3 regions of the Lysinibacillus capsici genome follow, and region 1 is predicted to be linked to each of the others. Evidence: riboswitches for the same ligand, from Rfam matches in the RefSeq annotation. Region 1 holds a riboswitch; each other region holds the start of a gene.
What was found. A riboswitch is a leader RNA that binds a small molecule or an ion and turns the genes downstream of it on or off. The one in region 1 is predicted to bind cobalamin.

Region 1 (4,959 bases):
GAAAGTTAGTAGGGAGGCTATTTGATGAAATCAATCAATTTGCAAGATACGTTCTTGAACCAACTACGTAAAAACAGTGTTTTTGTAACTGTATTTCTGTTAAACGGATTTCAGTTAAAAGGGACTGTGAAATCATATGATAATTTTACAGTATTACTACTTGATGCTGAAAATAAGCAGCACCTAATTTACAAGCACGCCATTTCTACATTCGTACCAGCAAAACAAATTGAGTTTTTAGAGACAGAAGTATAATAAGTTTGTTAAACAGTTAGTGTACTCACACTGGCTGTTTTTTTTGCTACAAGCTATAATGATAGTGGAATTTTATATTTTGGAGGACAAAGTTTATGAAAACAATGGAAACAACACAATTATTAGATCTGTTAGATGCAAATGAGGACCTATATATTATCGATGTTCGTGAAGAGGATGAAGTAGCACATGGCATGATCCCAGGTGCTCAACATATTGCACTCGGAACTATCCCTGAACGTTTAGAGGATTTAGATGTAGAAAAGCCATATATTATTGTATGTAAGGCTGGAGCTCGTTCTGCCAATGCATGTGCTTACTTAGAGGCACAAGGATTTGATGTAACAAACCTTGAAGGCGGCATGCTGGCTTATGATGGAGAATTAGAATTTAAATAAACCATGGAAAAAGAAAGAGTGTATACTCTTTCTTTTTTCATGGTTTATTTTTCAGGGCGTCCATGATAAAATTAAAATTTTCTTCAAAGTTTTTGTAGATATTAACGTTTTTTTGTCCCTGCACTTTTGAAGCATAACTAGCAAAGTTTAGACCAGCTCCATAAATTTGTAGTGCTCCATTCGCCAAATCCCCCTTTTGGAGAAGCTCAATGCCATCTTTCAAGAAATTTTGGCTCTCCTCCAAATGACATTCCGTCAAGTATTTATCACCACTATGAAATAACTTTAAATTTTCCAGTATTTTATTTGCTGTCTCTTCACTGATCGAAGCGTCGACATTGATTAACAACTGATTAATCGGTTTTACGAGTTGGGCATAGAGGCTATCGTGTGTTTCACAGGTTTCAGCAATAGCATTTCTTAATTCTTCTGCATTCATTATATCTTCCCCTAACTTTTTAACGTTTTATTACTTTTGATACTTACCCAATCTTCAATCAATTCAATACTGAAGTTTCAGAAATAATTTATGTTTACATTGAACAGATTATAAGGGCTTTTCAATTTTATGTTTAACATTTCTTAGAGAACTGGAAAAATACAAGTTTTGGAAGGTGGAAATGGAGTTAATTTGTGATTTATTTGTTAGGACAATTGATGTAGCCGATAGTTTTTGTAACAAGCCGAGTTTTAGGCATAGAGAATTCTAAAAAGCACTAATTAAGGAAGACTTGGAATCCAAGTGAAGGATTCCTTTATTGTTATAAGCTCTTGATAAGCTCCTAAATTGTTTGAATAGCTGGTTGTACTAAGTTAACACTCAAAAAAATTTTTCCTCTTGACAATAAAAAAGTTGTAAAGTAGATTTATCATAATTACATAAAAGCAATAGGTGCCCATTAGGGAGAATAGGGAATAAAGTGAAAAGCTTTAGCGGACCCGCCACTGTATAAGGGAATTTCATAGTGTATGCCACTAGCAAATTGCTGGGAAGGTACTATGAGGTGTTGAACTTGAGCCAGGAGACCTGCCTACATGCTTTAGAAGATATAGATGATGGAAAAGTCTGTAGTTTATTTGTCATGACAATAAACTACAGACTTTTTATTTTGTCTTAATGAGAACGAGAGGAGAAATAATCATGCAATTATTACAAGACACGATTCAAAACATTCCAGGGGTTGATATGAAAAGTATGGAACAAGCCAGAAAGCGGATTGATGCGCTTTGTAAGCCCCCGGGTAGCTTGGGTAAACTAGAATCAATTGCCGTACAGCTCTCTGGTATAACCGGACAATTATATCCGACAGTCGACAAAAAAGTGATGATTGTCTGTGCTGCAGATCATGGTGTTTGCGAGGAAGGTGTAACCACGAATCCACAAGATGTTACGCTCTTTCAAACATTAAATTTTCCTAAGGGTGGTACAGGCGTTTGTGCGATTGCGGGCATTACCAATGCAAAGGTGGTCACAGTAGATGTTGGGGTAAAAGAAGATATTCCACTTGATGCAGGAGTCCTTATTCATAAAATTAAATATGGTACCGATAACATGGCACAAGGTCCAGCTATGTCCAAACAAGAAGCCATTCAATCGATAGAAGTAGGAATCCGTGTGGCCACTGAGGAAATCATAAAAGGTGCTGATGTACTTGGGACTGGAGAAATGGGCATCGGCAATACAACACCAAGTGCTGCAATATTAGCAGTTTTGACGGGATACGACCCTATCGAAGTAACGGGGTTTGGTGCAGGAGTAGGCCAAGGAGGCATTGCCTATAAAGCAGCAGTTATTGAAAAAGCAATTACCTTAAATAAGCCTAATCCAAATGATGTTATTGATGTTCTGGCTAAGGTTGGAGGATTAGAGATAGGGGCGATGACAGGTATTATTCTTGGCGCTGCTGCCCATCGTAAACCCGTTGTCATTGATGGATTTATTTCGACTATAGCTGCCCTCATTGCTTATAAGCTCGAACCAAAAGTAATTGATTATATTATTCCTTCCCATGCTTCAGAGGAGCCAGGGGCAAAAATTGCCGCTGCGTTACTAGGCATTGAACCGATGTTGCATATGAATATGCGTTTAGGCGAAGGTTCTGGAGCAGCCTTAGCCTTTCCTATTTTAGATGCAGCTTGCTCGATGATGAAAAACATGGTGACTTTAGAAGAATCCATGCAGTTGTTAAAAAGGTAAGTTAAATGTCTTTTTTTAATCATATAAGGAATGAAACATTAGCTAAAACAATAAAACAGCCAATGACTTAATTTTTGGTCATTGGCTGAATGGTGTTTATGCTCGATTTAATTTACGTAATGGCAAGCGCCACTTCATCATATAGGAAAGAATACGTAAAGCTGTAATCACTGCGAATAAAATATAAAGGAAAATGTCCCCTGTAAAAACCTCGAAGCCGATTAACAGTCCAGCAAGAGCTGCCCAAACGCCATAAACTTCATCACGGAGAACTAATGGTTTTCTTCTAGCTAATAAATCTCGTACAATACCACCACCTGAACCTGTCAAAACAGCAGCTACAATGACTGCGCTCACTGGCATATCAAGCTTGACAGCATAGAGTGCGCCTTGAATAGCAAATGCTGATAAGCCAATCGCATCTGTGAAGTTACCCCAACGATGCCAATGTTGAATCAGATGATGTGGAAAAATAAAGAATATCGTAATCGCAGCAAGCGCTATTTGAAACATCATATCCTGTCCCCAAAGTGTTGTGACAGGTAGTCCAATGAGTAAATTTCGAATAGCTCCTCCACCAAAAGCAGTCACAATACCAAGTATATATACACCGAATAAATCGTATTCTTCTTCCATGGCAATAATTGCCCCAGAAATAGCAAAGGCAATTGTTCCTATGATACTAAAAACCTCCCAAGCCATCCCGTTCACCCCTTCTATCAATAAATAAACTTTTTAAAAGTTAAAAGACGTTTTACGTAACAGAATCTATGAATTTAATAGCCAAAATCGGTCATTAAATACGCTTCTTGAATTGAGTCCGCACATTAGCTTAGCGTAAAATCCTCTTAGAAACAATAGGCAAGTTTTACAGGTGCACATACAAATTGATAAAATGTGATTAAAATAAAGAAAAACATTCGTCAAATGCGTTCATATACCAGTAGTTGGTTAGGGAATTCTAGAGTGATTGAAGTCAATTTAGATAGTCAATAAATCTTACTGATTGAAATGCGAGACATTGTGAAATGGAGAAGAAAGAATGACGTTTACATCAAATTTATCAACAGAAACGCTATCGTTAGTGGCAAAAGTAGAGGAGCAAGTTCGGTCTTATCATGCCAATGTAGAAGAAATGGCGTTCTACAATCAGCAGAAGGTGCTAGCAGCTTTCAGAAAGCATCAAGTAAGTGATTATCATTTACACCCATCAAACGGCTATGGCTATGATGATGAGGGGCGCGATAATCTAGAGCGTGTTTATGCGGAGGTATTTGGTGCAGAGGCAGCCATAGTCCGACCACAAATTATTTCAGGCACACATGCAATCACGCTTAGTCTATTCGGTGTTTTGCGTCCTGGTGATGAGCTGCTTTATATTTCTGGTCAGCCATATGATACATTGCAATCCATTGTCGATGGTGGTGATAAAGATACAGGTTCACTGAAAGATTATAAAATCGGTTATCGACATGTGGATTTACTAGATAATCAGGTTATTGATTGGGCAGGTGTAGAAGAGGCCATTACAGCACAAACCAAAATGATTGCGATTCAGCGTTCAAAAGGCTATGCCACACGTCCATCCTTTACAATTGAAGAAATTGCAGAAATGTGTGTAAAGGTACGTAAATTAGCTCCGAAAGCTATTATTTTTGTAGATAACTGCTATGGCGAGTTTGTAGAGGCCCAGGAACCTACAGAGGTTGGGGCTGACTTAATGGCAGGCTCGCTCATTAAAAATCCAGGTGGAGGCTTGGCTAAAATTGGTGGCTATATTGCTGGCCGAGCAGATTTAGTGGAGAAATGTGCCTATCGTATGACATCTCCAGGTATTGGAGCAGAAGCGGGGGCCACATTAAATACACTAGGTGATTTTTATCAAGGGTTTTTCCTAGCACCACATGTTGTATCGCAAGCACTAAAAGGGGCAATATTTACAGCTGCAATGCTTGAGGAAATCGGCATGAGCACTTCTCCGAGCTATCACGCGAAGCGTACAGATTTAATTCAATCAGTATCGTTCCAAACGGCTCAGCAAATGATTGATTTTTGTCGTGAAATACAAGCGAACTCACCGATAAATGCCCATTATGCTCCTGAACCAGC
Region 2 (4,959 bases), 980 kb from region 1:
GACCATAAAAACACTTTCCTAGAATACATGGAAAGTGTTTTTATGGTCGAACCAGCGCAATTAGTTTCCCAGTGATCTCCTCAGATAGTGTGTAGATCGTATGCGTATCCTCGACATGCATCAAACTACTGTTTTGCCCTTTATCACCTAACCAAAGATGATAGCCATATTTGTTTCCTGCCTTGTCCACTATTTGTACATCATATTCTGGCGAAGCCATATTGACAACACCCTCGTTTTTGACAGCAGTTGCAATGGCTTGTTGGAATAGTGTAAGTGATTCTTCATCCTCATATTTTTTAATAAAATCACGGTTTATCTTGCCAAATTCAGCACCGTTAGAAATGCTGACCTTAGCTAATTCATCATCTGGTTTTTCATTACATCCTAGTAAAACAACGGCTAGTAGAGACACTAAGGCAACTATCATTATTCGCAACCACTCACCCCCTCTATAGGCTAAATAATACCACCATTTCCTGTCGTAGTTCTCACTTCTTTGTAATACATTAAATAAACGAGAGCGAAAGGGGACAGATAGTGGGCTTATTTGATGGATTGATCGGCAATGCAAGCGAGGTGAATTTAGAAAAACTACAGGAGGAGGTCCATAATTTATTAATTCCAAACGAGAAAGTCAAGAACGCCTATAAAATTATTAGAGACACATTTATTTTTACCAATAAACGATTGATCCTCATTGATAAGCAAGGAGTGACTGGCAAGAAAACAGAGTATCATTCCATTCCCTATAAAAATATCGTTCATTTTTCAGTAGAAACAGCTGGAACATTTGATTTAGATGCAGAGCTCAAAATATGGGTGTCTGGCAGTTCATTACCGATTCAAAAAAACTTCAATAAGGCGACAAATATTTATAAGGTACAAAGCGTCTTAGCACAGTATGTGTTAGGGACGTAATGAAGGTGCTAATAGTCCATGTGCACAACCAAAAGCCCGCAATAATGCGAGGCTTTTTTGTCGTGCCAGAAGCGGACGGTGTAAAGGATTTTAAGTCGGCTTCATGATTACGGTAGGCTCGAAAATACTGATAAGCGTAAATAAGAGCGCCTTGCCGAATTCTTATTCAAAGACAATCATTTCTCCGACTTCTTTAAACCCGAAGCGTTTATATATATTCTTTCCATCCTCTGATGCCTGTAAGACTACGGGCTTTTGCTTATCAATTGTTTGACTGAGTAGGAATTGAAACATCTCACACTCAGGTGGAGAAAAGTATATATACAATGTATAGACTCTTTCTCAATTGCGAAATGCAATCTCGTGAAAAATAGTAGAATGTGTACTCTACTTATCAGGTGATTAAATATGGTTATTTTCTTCTATTATAGGATTATGTTTCCATATATAATATATTATAGAGAAAGGTGTGGAGAAACTGAAAGTATCTAATCAAATGAAAGTAACTATTATTGTTTGTCTAATCGGTTTTATCTTTGTAGGTTACTTTACAGCAAAACAGTATATCCAAGTGACTAATTGTAAGGAATTATCCCGAGATGGGCTGCTGTATGACGAGGAAATGTGTTACCGCAATCATGGTAATAAACAAGAGGTAGATGATTGGGAGCAATATAAGCGAGATATGAAAGATGCTAAGTTTAAACATGACCTATACGAAGAAGTTAAAAGAATAAATAAATAAGAATAAACTAGGACTGCTCTTAATTGAGTAGTCCATTTTATTTTGGTTGTTTTCGTAAAGGTTGTTGTTATTGAGCTAACGTCGCAGTTTAGTAGAACAAGCAAAATGGATTTTTGTTCGTTTTAAATGTAAAATTTATTTAAAATTGGTATATCTTATTTTTAAGTATTAAAGTAAAGAAACAAGTTAACAAAAACATTAAAAATCAACTAAGTCTAGGGGGAACTTATGTTAATTTCTACAATAATTTTGGGTTGGATAGGAATAGTGATTTTTTTAATTATTGTTTTTACATTTCAAAAGTTGGTTAAAAATAACGAGTTTGCTTTGATACATAACTTAATGGCTTTGATGTATGCAATGTGGTTTCCTTTACCATTGACTTTGTATCAATTATTAAATTCGGAACTTCTACAAGTGGGGACAATATTTGGCTTAGTTTATTTAATTTTGCTAGTGATTACTATGACACTTCAAACAGGTCATATTACATATATAGTAAAACATAATGGTAATAAATCAATTACAGATAAACAAGGAGAGTATATGATGGCAACATTATCTAATCCTTTCGAAGGATTGGCAAATGTTTTCAAAAGTATTTGGGCATTATTTTTAGGAATTACTTTCTGGAATGGTGGAGAAATATTAATGGCAAGTATTATGTTTTTATCCAGTTTACTAATTTTTTATTATTTATTTATAGTACTGGATACAAGTTTAGTAAAGCGAGTCAAGTTATTTTCAAAGGTAAAAGCCAATAATTTTCTAGTTAATCTTGAAACGTTACTTTTCTTCATAATTTTGATGAGTTATATTACCTTTAATTCTTGATGGATGGAAGGAACGAACTTTGTGAAGAATTATACTTAGACTAATTGAGTGCTTTAGTTAAATTTCGATATACTAAATAAAAAACAATCTTTGAGAATACAGCCTTTATTTTTCTCATCCAATCTATCCAGTGTATATATCCTTAAAATCTGATGGACACAATATTTCATTCAAACCTAAACAATCGCATAGATAAACTCCGTACTCAAATCGAGTACGCAGATTCCCACAAGGGTTAATTTTTGCCTTACAGTTTGTCCAAATGATAACCTTGCAAATTGACCTCACCGACCAATTATGGAGGTCAGGTTTGCGTAAATTAGTATAATTAATAGGGTTATCTCATTAATTTGGGATAGCCCTTTTTTTGTCTTTTGACAAATACTAGAATACATATTACAATTTAAACCAGAAATACAAAAAGAATATCTACTCTACATGTATTAGTGTGTTAAATTACAATTTAATATTAATAAATAATAGGTGCGTTTATCTCTTGATAACGCTTAAAAGGGAAGTCGGTGTGAATCCGACACTGTCCCGCAACTGTAAATGTGAGCGACTTTTCAGTATCCACTGTCTTTGGACGGGAAGGAGAAAAGAAGCGATGATCATGAGTCAGGATACCTGCCTGTTACGAGTACACACCATAAACCTACGAGGAATAGGAGGTGGCATATTGACAAAACAGAATGCTCTGTTCGTCACAGTACGTCAAACGCCCATAGTAAATGAAAGGGTTCACAATCGAACTCATTCACATATACTTAGGGTTTGTTTGGCATTGTGTGATGAAAGAAGATAAAATGAAGGATTTCCTCAAAAGTAGGGAGTCCTTTTTGTTTTGAAAATATGTACGCAAAGGGGAAGCACGTATGACAAATATTCATGTAACGACAATGTTGGAAACGCCTTTTGAAGATCTGAACATTTGTAAGCAACCACGCACAGAAGTTGCCAAGAAAGCGAAAACAAGAATGGTGGTCGAGTCTCTGATCGATCAATTATTAGCAACGAAGCTGATTCGCAATGATCGCTTCTTTGAGCAAATTTTATATAATAAAGAAATTATTTGGATACAATATGGGGATGTGGACGGTCATCTTTTAGCGAAAGCAGCCATAGCAGATGAACTGAAAACAAAGACGAATAGTTTTATGATGTACATGCCGACCAATCCGATTGTCTATGAGGTCAATGGAGAAGCGTATCACTTAATTACGCGCATTGATTCTACACGCGCAAAGCCCAACCTTGACCGTCTCTCATTGGAGCCAAAGCCTGTTTTAAGTGCCGCTCGTGTCAATGACTTATTATGCTCGATTGTTATGCGCTTTTACGAAACGTATTTACACGATTTAGCGCCTCACCATGACAAACTCATCGCATTTGTACAGCAGGAATATGCCCAGTTTATTGAAGCAGTGCAAGCGTTAAATGATTATCATTTCAACTGGCATCCACGTGGCAACGGTCACGAGCTTTTACTGCAATTAATTAATCATCTACAACTTTTAAAAAGTCAGCCAGGTAAGGTACTAATTGATTTTACAAACAAGCATGACTACGTGATAGTTGAACCCGCTTATTTGATGGACAAACCAACAAAGAAGGCTGTAGGTGCACTATAAAAACAAGCCCTCCATTATTCGGAGGGCTTGTTTTGATCTTGCGCTATGAATATCCGCGAAAGCAGGAAAAATACCCGCGGAAGCAAGTGAAATACCCGCGCTAGTGCGACGAATACCCGCGAAAGCAAGTAATGCCTTCACGCGAACAAAATCACCCCATCCTACAGGCAATGCATGGCTGCCTGTGCTTCTTGCCATGGAACCGTATACCCTTTGCCCTTTGCACAAAAGATACTAGAGGAGCTATACTCAGGGTCTGCATTTTTATCGTAGCCAATCTGTGCAATCACATCCTCTGTATTATGGCACACATCATAGCCATCAAATTGGAGTGTGAGTGCACCTTTCCCATTTGTATAGGCGGCAAAGGTTGTACTGTAGCTCATTAAAGTGGCAACAGGCGCACGACCTGTTAGGATAACATTCGTTTCGGATAAAATCGGGTCATCGAATATGCCTGCTGCTTGCTGAATATCAGTCATCATACGACCGATAAAGTCGTTTGAAGCCTTCATTTTAAAGCGATAATAGGGTTCAAGTAGAACATTTTGTGCCTGCTCCAGCCCCTGACGTAGGGCACGGAAACTGGCTTCACGGAAATCTCCCCCCGATGTATGCTCATTATGCCCGCGACCTGTTAGAAGTGTAAAATGAATATCTGTTACAGGGAAGCCTGTCAGTAGCCCATGATGATCACGCTCAAACAGGTGCTTTTCAACAAGGCGCTGATTGCCTACAGATAAATGATCGGCATGACAGGCATTGCTGAAGGTATTACCTGTTCCACGTGGATTTGGCTCCATTAATAAATGAACTTCGGCATAATGC
Region 3 (4,959 bases), 1.8 Mb from region 1:
ATTGTGACAATCATTGCTATAGATTTTCATTTCTTATCGAAGGCTTGTGAGAGCTTACCTACTGGTACAGTCTATGCTATTTTCGCCGGAGCAGGTGCAATTGGTACTACATTAATGGATATTTTCATTTTCGAAGGAGAATTTAATGCCATTAAAGGACTGTTCATGATTATTTTAATATTAGGTGTGATTGGTCTAAAATTAGCGGATAATTCTTCTAAAGTGCAGGTGCAAACGAAAGGAGAGAATGTATAATGGGTTGGGTACTTATTATCTTAGCTGCATTGTCTGAAATTATAGGTGTGATTGGCTTACGCTTCTATAGTCAGCAGAAAACATTACAAAACTTAATTTTATATATTGGTGGTTTTGGTGTGTCCTTTGCCCTTTTATATGCATCCTTCAACTATTTGCAGTTAAGTATTGCCTATGTTGTTTGGGTAGGAATTGGTACTGTTGGAGCTGTACTCGTAAATATCATTTTCTTTGGTGAATCTAAAAATCTATCACGTATTATCAGTATCATAGCAATTATCATAGGTGTAGCAGGCTTAAAAGCAGTATCTTAATGGCTCTACAATACAGGACGCCACTCTTAAATCGGAGGCTTCCTGTATTCATTTTATTTAATATGGCATGACGAAGAAGGATTGGAGTAATTAAGATAAAAATTCATAAATTCCATCCGCAATAAATTCCGCAGGACCACGCATCCAGATATGGTCATTGTCAGCCCATCGTATGACTAAGTCACCGCCACTAAGTTGGACTACTATCTCTTCTCCCTTCTGACAAAAACCATTTAATATAGCAGCCACTACCGCTGCACAAGCACCTGTCCCACATGCCTCTGTTATACCCGAACCTCGTTCCCAAACGCAGCATTTCAACGCCTTCTCATGAACAATCTCTACAAACTCAACATTGCAACGATAAGGAAATCTTATATCATTTGCTATATCACCAAGTGTTCTTAATGGTGCTTGCTCGATTGCATTCACAAAAAATACGGCATTCGGGTTGCCCAAAAACAAAGCTGTTACCAAAAGAGATTGTTGGGGTAACGGAAAAATCTCATTGATGACAAGCTCATTTGGATTTCCTAACATCGGAATGTCTTTGCGCAATAAGAGAGGTTTGCCCATATCGACTATCACCTCTATTACACGATTGTCTTGCACCACTACCTGAGCCAGCATAATCCCGGATTTCGTTTCAATCGTAATTAGCTCTTGTCGTACAATATGACGTTCAAAAACATACTTAGCAACACAGCGAAGACCGTTACCGCAATTTGTCCCCTCAGAGCCATCTTTATTAAATACACGCATACCACAGTCAGCAATTTTAGATGGTTGGATAATAATCAATCCATCCGAGCCAATACCAGTATGGACATTGGCCATTTTTTGAGCCAATTCACAAAAGATATCTTCCTTGTAATTATGTTGGAAAAGATCAAGATAGATATAGCTGTTGCCAATACCATGCATTTTCGTAAAGGCTATTTGCATACAGTCACTCCTTAAAGGATGTTTTATGTATCTAATAGAAGATCTCACTTTCTATATTTGGCTAAACCTCTTCGTGAACTGTTCAGGAACATATGTAAGATACGGCTTCCCTGTCAGTGGATGTATTTGAATATCCGCAAAAACACCGAATACATCTTGTAGCACTGTTGGGGTAAGTACTTCCTCTGGTGTACCATGGCAAACTATTCGCCCTTGCTGTAAAACGTAAATTTGATCGCAATACATAGCAGCGATATTTAAATCATGTAAAGCTGCTACTACGGTTAAATGCAAGGTCTGAATTAAATCCATAAGTTGAAGTTGATGTTGAATATCTAAATGATTCGTCGGCTCATCCAATATTAATACCTGTGCTTGTTGAGCGAGTGCCCTTGCAACCATGACACGCTTTTTCTCGCCACCAGAAAGCGAACTAAAGCTTCGTTTCTCTAAATGCGATATGCCCGTTTGGCTAAGAGCCTCTTTAACAATTTGAAAATCTTTCTCTTGATCAAGCTCTAACAGCTTTTTATGTGGTGTTCTTCCCATACTGACTAAATCATGCACAGTGAAATCAAATAATACGGGTGTCTCTTGGCTTACAACAGCCAAATTTTTCGCAATTGATTTACTTGATTGCTTTAATATATCTTGCTCATTTAATACTACCGTTCCGCTTTCAGGTTTTAGGAGACGATACATATTTTTTAACAATGTTGATTTTCCGCTCCCATTAGGACCAATTAATCCAACAAATTGCTTTTCTTTTATTTGAATGCTTACATCATGTAGTATACGCTGATCGTAAATGGAGAATGATACTCGTTTCGCTTCTAATGTCATGGACGTTAATCTCCTTCACCGAAAGAATAGTTGTTACGACGGAGAAGCCAAATGAAAAATGGTCCCCCGCAAAAAGCTGTAATAATACCAATTGGCATTTCCTGAGGAGAAATAATGATTCGAGCAAAGGCATCTGCCCACACTAAGAATATTCCACCTATTAAAGCACTAATAGGTATGACGTATTTATAGTTTGAGCCCACAATTAAACGCACAATATGGGGAATAATCAATCCCACAAATCCTATAGAACCACTAACTGCGACAAGCACACCAGTTAATAGAGATACTAATAGTATTAACTGAATACGGAATTGCTGAAGATTAACGCCTAATGTCACTGCCGCCTCTTCTCCTAGTAATAATAAATTTAAATTGCGATAGTGTAGCCAGAGTAGCCCAAATACAACCAAGAATACGAAGCCTGGAATCACAATATTATTCCATTTGGCCCCAGCTAAACTACCTAGCATCCAAAACATAACAGCCTTTAAGGCCCCTTCTTGCTTTGACATCATTAAAATAAAATTAGAGATAGCCGTTAAGATAAAGGACACAGCCATGCCTGCCAATAGCAAGCGGAAAATAGAGACACGTCCCCCAACACGTGACAAGAAAAAAACAAGTGTAATCGCAAGTAATGAACCTAGGAATGCGGATACCGAAAGAGCGTAAATACCTAAAAATGAAAAGGCTCCTAAAATAATCACAGAAGTAGCTCCGACAGCTGCACCTGAAGAAATCCCTAGAATATACGGGTCTGCAATAGAATTACGTACAAGTGCCTGAATGGCTGCCCCTGCAATGGCTAACCCCGCTCCTACTATAGCAGCTAGCAAAACACGAGGTGCTCTTATTTGCCAGATGATGATTTCCTGAGAGCGACTCCAATCTTGCTCGATTGAATTTTGTATAAAAGGAATCTTAGAAAGAATAACTTTCCATACATATAACGGTGTAACTGAAACTGAGCCAACCATTACAGCAAAGGTCATTGAAACAATTAATACCATAAAAAGTACGAAGGAAAATAACATAAATTTTTTATTCATCTGTTTTAAACTCCTACTGAATATTGATGAATGAAGCAATAAAAAAAGGTATCTCATGCGAAAATGCGCATAGAAATACCCTAGATTAAACAAAGTCAGAAAAATATCCAGCTATTGTCCGTAATTGCTTGCATCCTCGTGGGCATTACAGGTATTACTAAATGGCAGGTCTCCTGGCTTCGATTCACTATCCTATAATTACCTTCCCATTCTTAAACAGTGGCAAATCATATTATAGGATTCCTCGTTACAGTTGCGGGACAGCGTCGGACTTCCACCGACTTCCCTTTTAAGTGACATTCAAAAATGTCACACCAATAGTATTTGAAGTTATAAAATTGTGACGATTCTATCATACATTTTTATAGATAGATAGTCTACTTCTATTTAACTCAACATTTGAGTTAACCGAAAACAATAATAAGGTTGACACAACGGCATTCGTTTTTTACACTAGCAGTAATAACTTATAAAACGAGGTGAAATTCATGGCAACTGTTACTCAACATAGTCACCATAAATTAAGAACTATTGACATTACCTACATTGGGTTGTTTTCAACGCTAATGATGGTGGGTGCTAATATCACTTCCTTTGCACCCTTTATGGTAGTTGGTGGTGTACCCATTACGCTTCAAACCTTCTTTGCAATTTTAGCAGGGCTTATTCTTGGTAGTAGAAAAGGTGCGCTCGCCTGTACAATTTATATGTGCGTAGGATTGGCAGGAGCTCCTGTCTTTGCTCGTTTCGGTGGTGGAATTGGCCAAATTTTAAGCCCTACCTTTGGGTTTATTATTACATTTATATTAGCAGCATTTGTTGCAGGGCTAATCGTGGAACGAAGCGGGACAAAGAAAAGTTTTATCGTAGCTGCTTTGGTAGCAACGGCTATAAATTATTTGATAGGAACAAATTGGATGTTTTTTGCATATAAGCTTTGGGCAAGTGCGCCAGAGAATTTTTCATATAAGCTCGCTTGGCTTTGGATGATTCCTCCACTACCAAAAGATATTATTTTAGCTATTTTTGCTGGTATCTTCGCCCATAGATTACAAAAAACATTGAAGATCCTGCCCATTCAATAGCATATCTCCCCACCTAATTGTTCCAGACTAAAGAAATGTTTTTCATAGGGTCATATCCATCGTTTCTGCACATTTATTTGCTACATTAGGAGCACATAGTGAGGAGGATATCATATGAAATTCAATAAAAGATGGTCAGTCGGACTATTATCAGTAGTCGCTTTAATTAGTTTATCGGCTTGTACAGAGGATCAAACAGAACCAGCGTCCACTTCTAATGAAACTGCTGAAAAAATGGATCATTCTACAATGAACCATTCAAGTTCTGGCGATGTACCAGTAACGTTAAAAAAAGCTGAAAACCCGAAATTTCCTGTAGGGAGCACAGCCATTATTACAGATGGACATATGGAAGGTATGAAAGGGGCAGAAGCAACAATAGTAGGTGCCTATAATACAACTGCCTATGTTATTTCCTATGAGCCTACATCTGGTGGAAAGCGAATAGAAAAGCATAAGTGGGTG

Region 2: another riboswitch for cobalamin. It lies ahead of LCP48_RS11255 (hypothetical protein); the one in region 1 lies ahead of cobT (nicotinate-nucleotide--dimethylbenzimidazole phosphoribosyltransferase).
Region 3: another riboswitch for cobalamin. It lies ahead of LCP48_RS20605 (FecCD family ABC transporter permease); the one in region 1 lies ahead of cobT (nicotinate-nucleotide--dimethylbenzimidazole phosphoribosyltransferase).

What each region holds. Positions count from the first base shown of each region.
Region 1 covers NZ_CP084108.1:1,310,608-1,315,566, forward strand. The annotation lists gene hfq (RNA chaperone Hfq) at 25-255, shown strand; gene LCP48_RS06135 (rhodanese-like domain-containing protein) at 351-653, shown strand; gene LCP48_RS06140 (hypothetical protein) at 691-1,092, opposite strand; cobalamin riboswitch at 1,527-1,702, shown strand; gene cobT (nicotinate-nucleotide--dimethylbenzimidazole phosphoribosyltransferase) at 1,795-2,850, shown strand; gene LCP48_RS06150 (trimeric intracellular cation channel family protein) at 2,947-3,552, opposite strand; gene LCP48_RS06155 (methionine gamma-lyase family protein) at 3,893-4,959, shown strand, end outside.
Region 2 covers NZ_CP084108.1:2,294,010-2,298,968, forward strand. The annotation lists gene LCP48_RS11230 (YhfM domain-containing protein) at 41-430, opposite strand; gene LCP48_RS11235 (PH domain-containing protein) at 541-921, shown strand; partial or broken gene LCP48_RS11240 (acetyltransferase) at 1,084-1,218, opposite strand; gene LCP48_RS11245 (hypothetical protein) at 1,391-1,666, shown strand; gene LCP48_RS11250 (hypothetical protein) at 1,895-2,500, shown strand; cobalamin riboswitch at 2,965-3,149, shown strand; gene LCP48_RS11255 (hypothetical protein) at 3,376-4,131, shown strand; gene LCP48_RS11260 (elongation factor G) at 4,293-4,959, opposite strand, start outside.
Region 3 covers NZ_CP084108.1:4,158,382-4,163,340, forward strand. The annotation lists gene LCP48_RS20585 (DMT family transporter) at 1-255, shown strand, start outside; gene LCP48_RS20590 (DMT family transporter) at 255-569, shown strand; gene dapF (diaminopimelate epimerase) at 660-1,514, opposite strand; gene LCP48_RS20600 (heme ABC transporter ATP-binding protein) at 1,566-2,357, opposite strand; gene LCP48_RS20605 (FecCD family ABC transporter permease) at 2,363-3,409, opposite strand; cobalamin riboswitch at 3,556-3,743, opposite strand; gene LCP48_RS20610 (biotin transporter BioY) at 3,898-4,494, shown strand; gene LCP48_RS20615 (YdhK family protein) at 4,609-4,959, shown strand, end outside.